DNA from 3 places in the Actinoplanes sp. CA-030573 genome. Region 2 is predicted to be linked to each of the others. Evidence: predicted binding sites of a transcription regulator. Region 2 holds the regulator's gene; each other region holds the start of a gene.
What was found. Region 2 encodes HrcA, which represses chaperone genes, less so after heat shock. Its sites were predicted from a motif close to GGTTNGCACNCTCNNNNNGAGNGTGCNAACC; they were not measured.
Positions count from the first base shown of each region.

Region 1: the regulator HrcA is predicted to act here: its motif matches at 2,896-2,926, upstream of groL (chaperonin GroEL).
Region 3: the regulator HrcA is predicted to act here: its motif matches at 3,526-3,556, upstream of groES (co-chaperone GroES).

Region 1 is NZ_CP192038.1:9,484,731-9,490,219, forward strand. Features, by position in the region: gene ACQP2F_RS44035 (glycerol-3-phosphate dehydrogenase/oxidase) at 1-17, opposite strand, end outside; gene ACQP2F_RS44040 (GNAT family N-acetyltransferase) at 82-1,017, shown strand; gene groL (chaperonin GroEL) at 1,091-2,713, opposite strand; gene ACQP2F_RS44050 (hypothetical protein) at 2,980-3,909, opposite strand; gene ACQP2F_RS44055 (GNAT family N-acetyltransferase) at 4,054-4,515, shown strand; gene ACQP2F_RS44060 (hypothetical protein) at 4,546-5,034, shown strand; gene ACQP2F_RS44065 (N-acetyltransferase family protein) at 4,973-5,489, opposite strand, start outside.
Region 2 is NZ_CP192038.1:1,628,688-1,634,176, forward strand. Features, by position in the region: gene hemW (radical SAM family heme chaperone HemW) at 1-872, shown strand, start outside; gene ACQP2F_RS07540 (DUF4870 domain-containing protein) at 906-1,493, opposite strand; gene hrcA (heat-inducible transcriptional repressor HrcA) at 1,650-2,672, shown strand; gene dnaJ (molecular chaperone DnaJ) at 2,687-3,829, shown strand; gene ACQP2F_RS07555 (FMN-dependent NADH-azoreductase) at 3,873-4,505, opposite strand; gene ACQP2F_RS07560 (MarR family winged helix-turn-helix transcriptional regulator) at 4,606-5,238, shown strand; gene ACQP2F_RS07565 (hypothetical protein) at 5,262-5,489, opposite strand, start outside.
Region 3 is NZ_CP192038.1:850,414-855,902, forward strand. Features, by position in the region: gene ACQP2F_RS04055 (ABC transporter ATP-binding protein) at 1-842, shown strand, start outside; gene ACQP2F_RS04060 (DUF1707 SHOCT-like domain-containing protein) at 880-1,149, opposite strand; gene groL (chaperonin GroEL) at 1,347-3,002, opposite strand; gene groES (co-chaperone GroES) at 3,074-3,388, opposite strand; gene ACQP2F_RS04075 (class I SAM-dependent methyltransferase) at 3,620-4,810, shown strand; gene ybaK (Cys-tRNA(Pro) deacylase) at 4,886-5,371, shown strand.

The DNA.
Region 1 (5,489 bases), 2.1 Mb from region 2:
ACGGAGGGTTCGCGCACCCGTCCCACGTTAGCGCTCGTGCCCGCCGCCCAGGCAGGGGAAATCTCACGTACGTTCGGCGTTGTGGATCGTGAGTTCCGGGTTGCCGAGCTGACCGCCGACGATGAGCCGGCGGTGATCGCGCTGTGCCGCACCGCCCTGGATCTGCCCGAGGACGCGGCCGAGGCGGCCGAGATCGTCGGCCGGCTGCGGGACACCACCGGCGCCGACGGGTGGTCGCCGGTGCCGCGCCGGCTGACCGGCTTCCTGGCCAGGACCGGCGGCGACCGGGTGATCGGCGTGGTGTTGGGCTCGCTCTCCCACCGGGACGCCGCGGCCGGGCACGTCGACCTGCTCGCGGTGGACCCGGCCGAGCGGCGCCGGGGCGTCGGGCGGGCGCTGCTGGCCCGGGTGGAGCGCGCGCTGGCCGGGCTGGGCGCCGGCGAGGTCCTGCTGGGCGGCAACGCGCCCTACTACGCGTGGCCGGGCATCGACGTGCGCTACACCGCGGCGCTGTGCGGGGCCGCCGCGCTCGGGTACGAGCAGCTGCCGCCGGCCTGGAACATGACGGCCGACCTGCGGTTGCTCTCCCCCACCGAAGCCGACGAGAAGCGGCTGGCCGCCGACGGCGTGGTCGTCCGCCGGGCCGGGCCGGCCGACGCCGCGCCGCTGGCCGCGTTCGCCCTGGCCAACTGGACGCCGGGCTGGGCCGGCGAGATCACCCACTCGATCGGCCGGGAGCGGGCCGGCTGCCACCTGGCGCTCGAGCCGGACGGCACGCCGCTGGGCTTCGCCGCGTACGGCTCCTCCCGCCCCAGCTGGTTCGGCCCGATGGGCACCACCGCCGCCGCGCGGGGCCGCGGGATCGGCTCGGTGCTGCTCCGCCGCTGCCTGGCCGACCTGCGGGCCGAGGGCTACGAGAGCGCGCAGATCGGCTGGGTCGGCCCGACGCCGTTCTACTCCCTCGCCGTGGGCGCTCGGGTCGAGCGGGTGTTCTTCCGATACCGCAAGGCGCTCTGACCCGCGAAACGAACGGTAAAGCGAAAGGGCGGGCCGCCGCAGCGACCCGCCCTCTCGGTGGAACCGAATGGACTTAGAAGTCCATGTCACCGCCGCCCGGGGCGCCGGCCGGGGCCGGGGTCTTCTCGGGCTTGTCGGCCACGACGGCCTCGGTGGTGAGGAACAGCGCGGCGATCGACGCGGCGTTCTGCAGCGCCGAGCGGGTGACCTTGGCCGGGTCGATGATGCCCGCGGCCAGCAGGTCGACGTACTCGCCGGTCGCGGCGTTGAGGCCGTGACCCGCGTCGAGGTTGCGCACCTTCTCCACCACGACGCCGCCCTCGAGGCCGGCGTTCACGGCGATCTGGCGCAGCGGGGCGTCGAGCGCGAGCTTCACGATCGTCGCGCCGGTCGCCTCGTCGCCGACCAGGTCCAGCTTCTCGAACGCGGTCTTGCCGGCCTGCACCAGGGCGACGCCACCACCGGGCACGATGCCCTCCTCGACGGCCGCCTTCGCGTTGCGAACGGCGTCCTCGATGCGGTGCTTGCGCTCCTTGAGCTCGACCTCGGTGGCCGCGCCGACCTTGATGACCGCAACACCGCCGGCCAGCTTGGCCAGGCGCTCCTGCAGCTTCTCGCGGTCGTAGTCGGAGTCCGACTTCTCGATCTCGGCGCGGATCTGGTTGACCCGGCCCTGGATCTGCTCGGCGTTGCCGCCACCGTCGACGATCGTGGTCTCGTCCTTGGTGATGACGACCTTGCGAGCGGTGCCCAGCAGGCTGAGGTCGGCGTTGTCGAGCTTGAGGCCGACCTCCTCGCTGATGACGGCGCCACCGGTCAGGATGGCGATGTCCTCCAGCATGGCCTTGCGGCGGTCACCGAAGCCCGGGGCCTTGACGGCGACGGACTTGAAGGTGCCGCGCACCTTGTTGACCACCAGGGTCGCCAGGGCCTCGCCCTCGACGTCCTCGGCGATGATGACCAGCGGCTTGCCGCCCTGCATGACCTTCTCGAGGACGGGCAGCAGGTCCTTGACCGCGGAGATCTTGCTGTTCGCGATCAGGATGTAGGGGTCGTCGAAGACGGCCTCCATGCGCTCGGCGTCGGTCATGAAGTACGCCGAGATGTAGCCCTTGTCGAAGCGCATGCCCTCGGTGAGCTCGAGCTCGAGGCCGAAGGTGTTGCTCTCCTCGACGGTGATGACGCCTTCCTTGCCGACCTTGTCCATGGCCTCGGCGATGATCTCGCCGACCGTGGAGTCACCGGCGGAGATGGAGGCGGTGGAGGCGATCTGCTCCTTGGTCTCCACGTCCTTGGCGAGCTGCTGAAGACCCTCGGAGACGCTCGCGACCGCGGCCTCGATGCCCCGCTTCAAGGCCATCGGGTTGGCGCCGGCGGCCACGTTGCGCAGGCCCTCACGGACCAGCGCCTGGGCCAGGACGGTCGCCGTCGTCGTGCCGTCACCGGCGACGTCGTCGGTCTTCTTCGCGACCTCCTTGACCAGCTCGGCGCCGATCTTCTCGTACGAGTCCTCGAGCTCGATCTCCTTGGCGATGGACACACCATCGTTGGTGATCGTGGGGGCGCCCCACTTCTTCTCGAGCACGACGTTGCGGCCCTTGGGGCCGAGCGTCACCTTGACGGCGTCGGCGAGCTGGTTCATGCCCCGCTCGAGGCCCCGACGAGCTTCCTCGTCGAATGCGATGATCTTGGCCATACGGCGTTGTCCTCCTGGACATTCGCGGTGGGGGCCGCATGGGCCCGCACATTGCGGAACACTGCGGACGTCACCACCTGGCGATGTGACGTCCTCAGGTCGAGCCGGATAGCCCGCGACGACCGGCTCCGTGCCCCGGCGCCGATGGCGGCGCCGCGACCGGAACCCCACCGCCCCGACCTGCTTGGCACTCACCAGTCGCGAGTGCCAATGACCTGTTTAGCACTCCCGGGGGGCGAGTGCAAGGAAACGCCATCTTGCGCGCATCAGTCCAGCTCCGGCCGGGAGAGCTCGGCGAACAGGGATGCGCTGGTCACCGGTCCCTCGGCCCGGCGAGCCTGGGCGTACGCCACCATGGCCGTGATCGCCCAGAGCAGAACCGACACCACCGCCACCACGGTCGAGGCGATGGCGCCCCAGGCCGCCTCGGCGAGCCGGGGCAGCACGGTGACCGCCAGCGAGGCGAGGACCGGCCCGCCGAGCGTGGCCGGCGAGCACAGGTGGGCGGCCCGGCGCGGGCCCCGGTCGCGCTCGATCAGCACGACGCAGCCGAGCATGCCGAGGAAGGTGAGCACCGCGGTGGAGATCAGGGCCAGGCCGGCCGCGAGCGGCGCCGCCACCGCCGGGCCGAGGCGGTCGGTGGTGAGCAGCAGCGGCAGCGCCTGGGTGACCACGCCGAAGGCGGCGAACCAGAGCCAGAGCGGGCGCAGCCGGTAGGCGACCAGGCGCGCGGCGGCGCGGGGCGACGGCAGTGAGCCGGTGGCGGCCTCGGCGACCGCGACCGCGGTCGCGCCGGCCAGGCAGATCACCAGGGGCAGCGCCGAGACCGTGAAGTAGGCCAGCCACATCAGCGGGAGCAGCAACAGGCCGAAGCCGCCGAGCAGGTCGGAGAGGGCGGGCGCGGCGATCACCGTGTCGTCGACCCGGCCGACGAAGAAGTGCATCGGCAGGGCGGCGACCAGACCGGCACCCAGCAGGCCGGCAAGACAGCGACGGACGGCGCCGCGGGTGTGCGTGAGCAACCCGGGCAGGCCCGAGCGGAGCGGGGGCACCAGCGGGTCGGCCTCGTCGGTGGCGGGCACGGCGAGCTCGGCGGCGCGGCTCAGATCGGCCGTACGCGACTCCGGGTCCCACGGGTCGGCGGCGGTCACCACCGGGCCCTCGACCATCGTGAAGCGGTCCTCGCCCTGGTCCATCGACACACCTTGCCCCAACCCGGCGCCGGTCCGCCACCCGTCCGGTTCCGGCCAGGCGGGTTGCCGCCGGGCCCGGCACAGGGTAGTGAGAACAGCGTGAACAGCTGGCGCGTGCACCGGGTGACCGTCGACGACGCCGCGCGGATGCGTGCCCTGCGGCTGGAGATGCTGGCCGACGCACCGATGGCGTTCCTCGAGACGCTCGCCCAGGCCGCGGCCCGCCCGCACGAGGCCTACCGGCGGCGCATCGCCCAGGCCGCGAGCGGCTGCCAGACCGCGCAGTTCGTGGCCGACCCGGGCGGCCGCGGCCGGCTCATCGGCCACGCCGGCGGCACGGTGCTGCCCGAGGAGCCGGAGTCGACGGTGGTGTTCGCGGTCTACGTGACCCCCGGGCACCGCGGCGGCAAGGTGCTGGCCGAGCTGGTCGAGGCGGTGGCCGGCTGGTCCCGCGCCTGCGGCCGGGAGAGCCTGATGCTCGAGGTCGTGGTGGGCAACGGCCGGGCCGTCCGGGCGTACGAGAAACTGGGTTTCGAAGACACCGGCGAGCGGGTGCCGCACCCGGTCCTCCCCGTGCTCACCGAGCTCCGCATGCGCCGGCGCATCTGATGCGGCCGGGTTCATGAGGCGGCCAGGCTCATGAGACGGCACCACGTCCGCACCGTGGTCACCGCCGCCAACGCCACCACCGCCGTCGGCCTGCTCGTCGCCGTGCTCGGCGGCGCCCGGGTGCGGCGCGGGCGGGACGGCATCCTGATCGGCGAGGGTTACCGCCGCAAGGCGCCGCCGGCCACCTGCTTCACGGTCGGCTCGGTGATCATGTGCCGGCACAGCGCCGAGTGGCTGCTCGCCGACGAGCGCGCGGACCTCTTCGGGCACGAGAGCCGGCACGCCGGGCAGTACGCGTGGCTGGGACCGTTCTTCTGGCCCGCCTACTGGACGGCGTGCCTGTGGTCGTACGCGGCGACCGGCTCGTGGGGCGCGCGCAACCTGTTCGAGCGGCGGGCCGGCCTGACCGCCGGCGGCTATCCCACCGACCTGCCGGTGCGCCCGTGGCTGACCCGGCTCAGAGGTCGCGCTGCCAGAAGAGAACCGACTCCACCGGCCGGAAGCCCATCGCGCGATTGATCCGCATCATGTGCTCGTTGGTGGCCGCGTTGAAGGTGTCGATCACCTCGATGGCCGGCCGATGAGTACGGGCCTGGGCCAGGTTGGCCAGTTTGATCAGCAGGCCGAGCCGATGGCCACGGTGCGCCGGAGCGACCAGCGTGGCGTTCTGCCAGGCGTGCGCGGGTTCGTCGGCCGGGCAGTTCAGCGTGGTCCAGGCAACCAGCCGCGCGCCGTGCAGCGCACCAGTGTGGAACGTCATCCGGCCGCGCCGGGCCCGGGCCGCCTCGTCCGCCCGCAGCCGGTCGGCGTCGATCCGCTCCGGCTCCCAGTCGAGGTCACCGGTGGGCGCCTCGGTCATGAACGTGCTGTCGAGGGCCGCGACCTCATCGATGATCTCGTCGGGCGCCACCCCGGTCCACTGGATCAGGTGGTAGCCGCCGGCCCGCTCCCAGGCCGCGGCCAGCTCGGCGTCG
Region 2 (5,489 bases):
ACAAGACCTGGGGGCTCGCGCCGGACGCCGAGATCACGACCGAGGCCAACCCGGAGTCGGTCGACCCGGACTATCTGCGCCGGCTGCGCCGCAACGGCTTCACCCGGATCAGCCTCGGCATGCAGTCGTCCAGCCCGGCCGTCCTGAAGATCCTGGACCGGCGGCACACGGCGGGGCGGGCGCCGCAGGCGGCCCGGGAGGCGCGCGAGGCCGGCTTCGAGCACGTGAACCTCGACCTGATCTACGGGACGCCGGGCGAGTCGGCGGATGACTTCGCCGAGTCGCTCCGCACGGTGATCGACGCCGGTGTCGACCACGTCAGCGCGTACGCCCTGATCGTGGAGGACGGCACCCGGATGGCCGCCCGCATGCGCCGCGGCGAGCTGCCGTTCCCGTCCGACGACGTGGCCGCCGATCGCTATCTCGCGGCCGAGGCGGCCCTGACCGAGGCGGGTTTCGGCTGGTACGAGGTTTCCAACTGGGCCACCGGCGAGGACGCCCGCTGCCGGCACAACCTGCTCTACTGGACCGGCGCCGACTGGTGGGGGCTCGGGCCCGGCGCGCACAGCCATGTCGGCGGGGTGCGCTGGTGGAACGTCAAACACCCGGCGGCGTACGGAACGAGGCTCGCCGCCGGCGTCTCGTCCGGTCACGCGCGGGAGGTCCTCACCGAGGAGGACCGGCACGTGGAGGACGTCATGCTGCGGGTGCGGCTGCGCGAGGGGATCCCGCTCGCGCGGGTCGACCGGGCGGGCGCGAGACGGGCGCTCGACGACGGGCTGCTCGACCGCGAAGCGTACGCCCAAGGGCAGTTGATCTTGACCTTGCGCGGCCGCCTCCTGGCCGACGCCGTCGTCCGTGAGGTGGTGTGAAGCGCCGGGCCCCCGCCCCGGCGCCATCGACGCTTACTTGATGATCTGGACCGTCATCGGGTAGTTGTACGGCTCGTTGTTGCTCGCCTTGACGCCGGCGATGACGCCGAAGATGATCGCGATGAGCCAGGCCACCGGGCCGATGATGAAGCCGATGACCAGGCAGGTCGTCGCCCAGCCGACCAGCGCGATGATCGACCAGAGGATCTGGAAGTTCAGCGCCTTGACCGCCTCGGCCCGCACCACCGGCGACTGGTTGCCCCGGGCCAGCAGCACGATCAGCGGCACGATCCAGCCCGAGCAGCCACCACCGAGGAAGGCGCCGGCCGCGCCGCCGAAGTGGTTGATCAGGATCCAGTTCTTGTCGTCGAGGCCGGAGCCGGCCGGCGCCTGGTTGTAGCCGCCGTACTGCGGCGGCGGGTTGTAGCCACCGGCCGGCGGGGGGTTGTAGCCACCGGAGGGCGGAGGAGCGTAGCCTCCCGGCGGCGGGGGCGGCGAAGAGGGCGGTGTCGAACCGGAGGTCGGCTCGTTGGCCCCATATGGGTTGAACGGCGCGGTGGGGTCGTTGGACCCGCCTCCCGGGGCGGCGCCCTCACCGGGCGGGCGAGGTGGTTCAGTCATGGCTGACACCGTAGGACCGCAGCTCAATACGGTCGAGAGCGACATGCGGTCGGAGTCGATGAATAGACAGTTCACTCGATCATCGCGTTGCCGCCCGAGGCGACGTAGACTGGCACTCTGTCACGGGGAGTGCCAGCACGCTCGGAGGGAGGGGTCATGAGTCTGGATGACCGCAAGCTCGAGGTGCTGCGGGCGATCGTCGAGGACTACGTCGAGACCCAGGAGCCGGTCGGCAGCAAGGCCCTGGTCGAGCGGCACCAGCTCGGCGTCTCGCCGGCCACCGTGCGCAACGACATGGCCGTGCTGGAGGAGGAGGGCTACATCCGCCAGCCGCACACCAGCGCCGGCCGGGTGCCCACCGACGCGGGCTACCGCCTGTTCGTCGACCGCCTCTCCAAGGTCAAGCCGCTCAGCCCGGCCGAGCGCCGGGCGATCGAGCGCTTCCTGATCGGCGCCGTCGACCTCGACGACGTGGTGCACCGCACCGTGCGCCTGCTCGCCCAGCTGACCCGCCAGGTCGCGGTCGTGCAATATCCGTCGCTCGCCCGGTCCAGCGTCCGGCACCTCGAGCTCGTGCCGATCTCCACCACCCGGCTCATGCTCGTGATGATCGCCGACACCGGGCGGGTCGAGCAGCGGCTGGTCGAGCTGCCCGGGCCGGTCGCCGCCGACGACGTGACCGACCTGCGCCGCAAGGTCAACGAGAAGCTCGCCGGCCAGCGGCTGGCCGACACCCCGCCGCTCGTGCAGGGCCTGGTCGACGACTGTGCGCCCGGTCACCGCGGCACGATGGCGTGCCTGGCGAGCGTGCTGCTCGAGACCCTGGTCGAGCGCAGCGAGGAGCGTCTCATGCTCGCCGGAACGGCGAACTTGACACGGGGCGGTGTGCTGGACTTCCAGGGCACGTTGCGTCCCGTGCTCGAGGCGCTGGAGGAGGAGGTCATCCTGCTCAAGCTCATCGGTGACCTCGAGCCGAGCAAGACGCGGGTCCGGATCGGCGACGAGAACGAGATAGACAACCTGCGGTCGACGTCGGTGGTCAGCACCGGTTACGGACCGGGCGCGACTATCGTTGGTGGCCTCGGTGTGCTCGGCCCCACCCGGATGGATTACCCCGGCACCATCGCCACCGTCCGCGCGGTGGCACGCTACGTCGGCGACCTGCTGGCACAGAATTGAGGACTCCAAACCCCGTGGCCAAGGATTACTACGGCATTCTCGGCGTGAGCCGGGAGGCGACCGACGACGAGATCAAGCGCGCCTACCGGAAGCTGGCTCGGCAGTACCACCCGGACGTCAACCCCGATCCGGAGGCGCACGAGAAGTTCAAGGACATCAACGCGGCGTACGAGGTCCTCTCCGACGACCAGAAGCGGCAGATCGTCGACCTCGGCGGTGACCCGCTCGCGCCCGGTGGCGGCGCGGGCCCGGGTGGCGCCGGCGGTCCGGGCGGCCCGTTCGTCGGGTTCCAGGACATCATGGACGCCTTCTTCGGCACCGCCGCCGGCGGCGGGTCCCGGGGGCCGCGGCCGCGCACCCGGCCCGGCGCCGACGCGATCCTGCGGCTGGAGCTCGACCTGGTCGAGACGGCGTTCGGCGTCGAGGCCCCGATCACGGTCGACACGGCGGTGCTGTGCACCCAGTGCTCCGGGGCCGGCACCGCGCCCGGCACCCACCTGGCCACCTGCGAGACCTGTGGCGGCCGCGGCGAGGTGCAGAGCGTGCAGCGCACGTTCCTGGGCCAGGTCGTCTCGTCCCGTCCCTGCTCGACCTGCCAGGGCCACGGCACGATCATCCCGCACCCCTGCCCGACCTGCGCCGGCGACGGCCGGGTGCGTACCCGTCGCTCACTGACCGTGAAGATCCCGGCCGGCGTCGAGGACGGCATGCGCATCCGCCTGGCCCAGCAGGGCGAGGTCGGCCCGGGCGGCGGCACGGCCGGCGACCTGTACGTCGAGATCCACGAGCGGCCGCACGACGTCTACTCCCGCAAGGGCGACGACCTGCACTGCCGGGTGACCCTGCCGATGACGGCGGCGGCGCTCGGCACCCGCCTGACGATCAAGACGCTCGACAGCGAAGAGGCGATCGAGGTGAAGTCCGGCACCCAGCCGGCGTCGACGCTGCGCATCCGCGGCAAGGGCGTGCCGCACCTGCGGGGTCAGGGCCGGGGCGACCTCTTCGTGCATCTCGACGTGAAGACGCCGACCAAGCTGACCGCCGAGCAGGAGCGGATGCTGCGCGAGTTCGCCAAGACGCGCGGGGAAGACGTGGCCGAGCTGAGCAAGCAGGGCGGGTTCTTCAGCCGGATGCGGGACGCGTTCAACGGGCACTGACATGGTTCCCGGCGATGCCGGGAACCATGCCGTGGTTGCCCGCTCAGCGAGCGGCGAGGGTGCGGCCCGCGTGGACGGCGGCCTCGTGGGCGGCCTTCTTCATCAGCTCGGCGGTCTCCAGGAACGGGTCCATCGCCGGGTTCACGCCGGCCAGCGTCAGCTCGCGCTCGACCAGCGTCAGGTCGGCGCCCCAGACGTCGGCGACGATCCGGCGCAGGTACGCGGTGTTGTGGTCCCAGCCCTCGCGCGGGGTGCCGGGGCCGTAGCCGCCACCCCGGGTGGTCAGCACGACGGCGGGCTTGCCGTCGAGCAGGCGCTCGCCCTGGCTGCCGCCGGCGATGGCCAGGTCGAACCAGGTCTTGGCGTGCTGGGAGACGCCCCAGTTGTAGAGCGGCAGCGCCAGGATCACGGCGTCGGCGTCGCGCAGCTCGCTCGCCAGCGTGGCGGCCAGCGCGACCGCCGCCCGCTGCTGCTCGGTGCGCTGCTCCTCGGGGGTGAAGCCGGCGTGGACGGCGGTGGCCCAGGCGTCCGCCGGCAGCGGGTCGGCGCCGAGGTGGCGGCGCACGAACGTGGTCTCCGGCCGGACGGCCAGCCACTCGGCCTCGGCGATGTCGGCGAGCTCGCTGCTGGCCGAGTGCGGGCCCATGATGCTGGCGTCGATGCGAAGAACGGTCACGGTTATGCTCCCTGATCTGGGGTATTGAATGTTCAACACCGCCTCGCTCAGAAGCTTGCCACGACAAGCATTGAATGTTCAACACGGGTACCCTGTGGTGGTGACCAACACCACGACGCTGCCGCCGGACGACGAGGTCCCCTGGCTCCACGACGACGAGCGCGGCGCCTGGATGACCTTGATCTCGCTGCTGATGACCCTGCCGACCGCGATCGACGCTCAGCTCAAGCGCGACTCGGGGCTCAACTTCTTCGAGTACTCGATCCTGGTCGCGCTGTCCCGCCCGCCCGGCCGGCCGGTCCGGATGAATGCGCTGGCGCTGTTCGCGGGCGGGTCGGCGTCGCGCCTGTCGCACGCGGTCAGCCGGCTCGAGCGGCAGGGCTGGGTGCGGCGCGTGGTGCACAACGGCGAGGTGCGCTGCACCGAGGCGATGCTCACCGAGAAGGGCTTCGCCATGCTGGCCTCGGCCGCTCCGGCGCACGTCCGCGAGGCCCGGCGCCTGGTGTTCGACGTGCTCACGCCCGAGCAGGTGCGCCAGCTTCAGCAGATCAGCCGCCAGCTCCTGCAGGTGGCCGGCCCCGAGGTCGCGGTGGCGCTGGACCGGGCGATCGTCGAGGCGGCGGTCGAGGGCGAGGCGGCCACGGACCGGTTCATCGTCAGCGCGGCCGCGGACTCGGCTTGCACCGAGGCCGGCTCGGCCTGCACCGAGGCGGTGATCGAGCCGCGGTGCTGAGCACGGCCGGCCGCGGCGGTGCCTCAGATCTTGGCTCTTGCTCGGTCGATCAGCAGCGGCATGAGCTTGGCGCGCCAGGTGTCCAGGTGCACCTGGCCGGACGACATGCCGCCGTGCGCGAACTCGGCGCGGTAGACCGAGGGCGCGATCTCGGTCGCGAGATCGACGCCGACGATGCGGTTGAAGGCGTTGTAGAGCATGGCCTCGGCCTCACCGACCGTCGGCGGCAGATAGGTGCCCTGGAGGTGGTC
Region 3 (5,489 bases), 780 kb from region 2:
CCGAGCGGGATCCGCAGCCGGAGTCGGCCGTGGTACCCACCCCGGTCGGCGCGCGGATCGAGGTGCGTGGCGTGCGCTTCGCCTACGTGCCGGGACGCGAGGTGCTGCACGGGATCGATCTCACGCTCGAGCCGGGGGAGCGGCTGGCCATCGTCGGGCCGTCCGGGGCGGGCAAGTCGACGCTCGGGCGCCTGCTGGCCGGCGTGCACCAGCCGACCGGCGGCACGATCACGGTGGGCGGGGTGACGATCGGCGAGCTGCCGCTCGACCGGTTGCGCACCGAGGTGGCGCTGGTCAGCCAGGAGCATCACGTCTTCATCGGCACGGTGCGCGACAACATCGCGATGGTCCGGCCGGGGGCGACCGACGAGGAGGTGCGGTCGGCGCTGGAGGCGGTGCACGCGCTCGACTGGGCGCTCGGGCTGCCCGGCGGGCTGGATACGGTGGTCGGCTCGGGTGGCCATCAGCTGACGGCGGCGCAGGCCCAGCAGGTCGCGCTCGCCCGGCTGGTGCTGGCCGACCCGCACACGCTGGTGCTCGACGAGGCGACGTCGCTGCTCGACCCGCGGGCGGCGCGTGACCTGGAGCGTTCGCTGGCGGCGGTGCTGCGCGGGCGAACGGTGGTGGCGATCGCGCACCGGCTGTTCTCGGCGCACGACGCCGACCGGGTGGCGGTGGTCGAGGACGGGCGCATCACCGAGCTGGGTTCGCACGACGAGCTGGTCGCGGCGAACGGTCCGTACGCGGCGCTGTGGCGTTCCTGGCACGGCGAGCGCACCCCGGACGACGCCGGCGAGCCGGGCGAGTCGCTGGCCGGGGATAGAGCCGGCGCGGCACGCTGACGCCGATCGAGGACGAGGCGCGAGCGCGGGGAGCGGCTCAGCGGGTGACGGCGATGAAGACGCCGAGGATGAGCAGGGTCAGGGCGGCTACGGCGAAGAGGACCAGGAGGTCGCGGCGGGGGCCGTCGGCGTCGGGGAGGACCGGGAGGTCGCTCACCACGGCGTTGAGGTCGTCCAGGGTGCGAGCGTCGTGGGCCAGCTGGGCGCGCTCGGCGAACTCGTCCAAGGTGAGACGGCCGGCGCCGGTGTGTCGCTCCAGGGCGGTCACGGTCCGCTGCCGATCGTCGTCGGAAGCCCGGATGGTCACGGCCGCACTCTACCGCCGGCACCCAAAAACGGAAGGGCGCACTGACGGGAGGGAGGAGACCGGCGCGGGCCGGGAAGGCGAGGCGCGGGCACGAAGAGGCGGGCGCGGGGCGGGAAAGCGGGCGCGGGCCGGAAACGCGGAAGGGCGCGCCGGGTGGCGCGCCCTTCCGGTGTTGCGGAACTCGTGCGGCTGGCGGGTCAGAAGCCGGGGCCGTGCTGGTGGCTGTGACCACCGGGGCCGTGGCTGTGACCGTGACCGCCGCCCGCGGCCGGCTCGGGGTCGGCCGGCTTGTCGACCACGAGGCTTTCCGTGGTGAGCAGCAGGCCGGCGATCGAGACGGCGTTGGAGACCGCGTTGCGGGTCACCTTGACCGGGTCGATGATGCCGGACGCGGCGAGGTCGACGTACTCGTCGGTGGCCGCGTCGAGGCCGTGGCCCCAGCCCAGCTCGGCGACCTTGCCCACCACGACGTAGCCGTCGTGGCCGGCGTTCTGCGCGATCCAGCGCAGCGGCTCCACCAGCGCCTTGCGGACGATGCCGACGCCGATCGCCTCCTCGCCGGTCAGGCCGAGGTTGTTGTCGAGCTCGGACACGATCTGCGCGAGAGCGGCGCCGCCGCCGGGGACGGTGCCCTCCTCGACGGCCGCCTTGGTCGCCGCGATGGCGTCCTCGATGCGGTGCTTGCGCTCCTTCATCTCGACCTCGGTGGCCGCGCCGACCTTGATCACCGCGATGCCGCCGGAGAGCTTCGCGAGGCGCTCGGAGAGCTTCTCGCGGTCCCAGTCGGAGTCGGACGCCTCGATCTCCTTGCGGATCTGGGCGACCCGGTCGGCGACCTCGGACGACTTGCCGCCGCCGTCGACGATCGTGGTGTTCTCCTTGTCGACCACGACGCGCCGGGCGGTGCCCAGCATGTCGAGGGTGACCTGGTCGAGCTTGTAGCCGAGCTCGGGCGCGATCAGCTCGCCGCCGGTGGCGATCGCCATGTCCTGCAGCATCGCCTTGCGCCGGTCGCCGAAGCCCGGTGCCTTCACCGCGGCGACCTTGACGGTCTTGCGGATCGAGTTGACCACCAGGGTGGACAGGGCCTGGCCCTCGACGTCCTCCGCGATGATCAGCAGCGGCTTGCCGGACTGCAGAACCTTCTCCAGCAGCGGGAGGAGCTCCTCGATGCTCGAGATCTTCTGCGTGGTGATCAGGAGGTACGCGTCCTCGAGGACGGCCTCCTGCGACTCGGCGTCGGTCACGAAGTTCGGCGAGATGAAGCCCTTGTCGAACTGCAGACCCTCGGTGACCTCGAGCTCGGTCAGCATCGCCGAGCCCTCCTCGACGGTGATGACGCCGTCGCGGCCGACCCGGTCCATCGCCTCGGCGATCAGCTCGCCGATGGTGGCGTCCTGGGCCGAGATGGTGGCGACGTTGGCGATCGCCTTGTGGTCGTCGACGTCGACCGCCTTGGCCAGCAGCGCCTTGGAGACGACCTCGGCCGCCTGGTCCATGCCGCGCTTGAGGCCGAGCGGGTTGGCGCCCGCGGTCACGTTGCGCAGGCCCTCGCGGACCAGCGCCTGGGCGAGCACGGTCGCCGTGGTGGTCCCGTCGCCGGCGACGTCGTTGGTCTTCGTCGCCACCTCCTTGACCAGCTGGGCTCCGAGGTTCTGGTACGGGTCGGTGAGCTCGATCTCCTTGGCGATGGTGACGCCGTCGTTGGTGATCGTGGGCGCGCCGAACTTCTTGTCCAGGACGACGTTGCGGCCGCGGGGGCCGAGGGTGACCTTGACCGTGTCGGCGAGCGTGTTGACGCCGTGCTCCAGCAGGTGCCGGGCGTCGTCAGAGAAGCTGAGAATCTTCGCCATGTATAGGTCCCTTCACGCACCACCGCCCTGACCCAACGATGTGGGCCAGGGCGGCAAGCACTGTCAGTTGGTCACTTCTCGATGACCGCGAGGACGTCGCGGGCGGAGAGCACCAGGTACTCCTCGCCGGCGTACTTGACCTCGGTGCCGCCGTACTTCGAGTAGAGGACCGTGTCGCCGACCTTGACGTCGATCGGAACGCGGTTGCCCTTGTCGTCGATCCGGCCCGGGCCGACAGCGAGGACGGTGCCCTCCTGCGGCTTCTCCTTGGCGGTATCGGGGATCACGATGCCCGACGCCGTCGTGGTCTCGGCCTCGTTCGCCTGGACCACGATGCGGTCCTCGAGCGGCTTGATCGCAACCTTGGTCGCGGTAGTCACGGGCATACCCTCCTGGGTACAGGTTTCCGCCGGCCCATGGATATAGGCCGGTCGATGCCTCATGCCACCGGGCGGGGCCGTCGTCGCGGGTGCCGGTCCGCCTGGTGCCTAACCACCACGTCGGGCGTGCGCCCGGCCGAAGCGGTTGGCACCCTCATGTTGAGAGTGCTAATCGCGAGGTTATGCCGGAACTAGCACTCCGTCAACCAGAGTGCCAGTGTCGTCACGCCGGGGAGAATGCCTGGCGTGACACCCGAGACGTTAGCCCGGTTGCGGACCCCCGATGGGCTGAATGCGCTGGCCGAGGCGGCCGACGCCACCGCCGCGAGCGCGGGCGATCCGCTGGCCGCGGCATCGTCGCTGCGTTCCCGCGGCATCGACCCCGAGCTGGCGGCGGCCGCGCTGACGCAGGTCGAGCTGCGGCGGCGCGCGGAGACGAAGTTCGGTGCGGCGGCCCGGGACATGTTCTTCACCCGGGCCGGGCTCGAACAGGCGACGCGGGCGGTGGTGGCGGAGCGGCGGGCGGCGCGCCTCGCGGCGGCCGGGGTGCGGACCCTGGCCGATCTGGGGTGCGGGCTGGGCTCGGACGCGCTGGCGGCGGCGCGGGCGGGCATCCGGGTGTACGCGGTGGAAGCCGACCCGTTGACGTCCGAAATCGCGGCGGCCAACGTCGTCGCGCTCGGCCTGGACGCCCTGGTGAAGGTCGAGTGCGCGGACGCCACCACGGTGCGCGTCGAGGACTACGACGCGGTCTTCGCCGATCCGGCCCGCCGGAGAGCGGGTCGTGGCCGCGTCTTCGACCCGAAGTCGTACTCGCCGCCGTGGGACTTCGTGGCCGGCCTCGCCGACCGGGTCCCGCGCACGGTGCTGAAGCTGGCCCCCGGCATCGACCACGAGCTGCTGCCGCCGGGCGCCGAGGGCGAGTGGGTGAGCGTCGACGGCGACCTGGTCGAGGCCGCGTTCTGGTGCGGCCCGCTGGCCGAGGTCCCGCGCCGGGCCACCCTGCTGCCGGCGGGCGCGGAACTGACGGGGACGGGCCGGGAGCGGGCGCCGGTTGGCGAGGTGGGTGCGTTCCTCTACGACCCCGACCCGGCCGTGGTCCGCTCGCACCTGGTCGCCGAGTTCGCCGCCTCGATCGGGGGACGCCTCGCCGACCCCGACATCGCCTACGTCTACACGGACGGCGCGGTCTTCACCCCGTACGGGCGCCGGTTGGAAGTCCTTGACGTTCTGCCGTTCTCGCTGAAGCGTCTGCGGGCCCTGATGCGCGAGCGCGGGATCGGCCGGCTCGAGATCCGTAAGCGCGGCTCGGCCCTCGAACCCGATCAGCTGCGGCGCGACCTGCGGCTCAGCGGGCCGGCCGCGGCGTCGCTGGTGCTGACCCGGATCGGTGGCGCGCCCATGGCACTGCTCTGCCGGGCGTCCTGAGGGGCAGGTCCAGCTGCACAAAAGGGCAAAAATCGCTTCGTCGGCCGGGAACCGGTGCGAGTACATTTCGTTGCCATGGCAAGAAAGCCCGCGGCCGGAACCCCGGCCACCGCCGTGCTGGCCGACCAGCGGGTCGACCACACGCTGCACCCCTACGACGTCTCGCCGGACGCGCCGAACTACGGGGCGCTGGTGGCGCAGGCGCTGGGCATCGAGCCGGAGCGGGTCTTCAAGACGCTGATCGCCGAGGTCGACTCCGCCCTGGTGGTGGCCGTCGTGCCGGTCACCGGCGAGCTCGATCTCAAGGCTCTGGCGCAGGCCGCCGGCGGTAAGCGGGCCACCCTGGCCGATCGGGCGGCGGCGGAGCGGAGCAGCGGTTACGTGCGGGGTGGCATCAGTCCGCTCGGGCAGCGCAAGAAGTTGCCCACGGTGGTGGACTCGTCGGCGCTCGCTCTTGACCGGATGTTCATCTCGGCGGGCCGGCGCGGGCTGCAGGTAGCCGTCGCGCCGGATGATCTGATTCGGTTGACCGACGCCGTTACCGCTGACATTCGGACATAACCGACTATTCGCTCGTCAAACGCTGGTCCGTTACGACAACGTTACTGGCCGGACGGATCTTTCTCCCGAGAATGGGAGAGATCGGGCACGGCTGTGACTTAGCGTCACTACGTGAGCC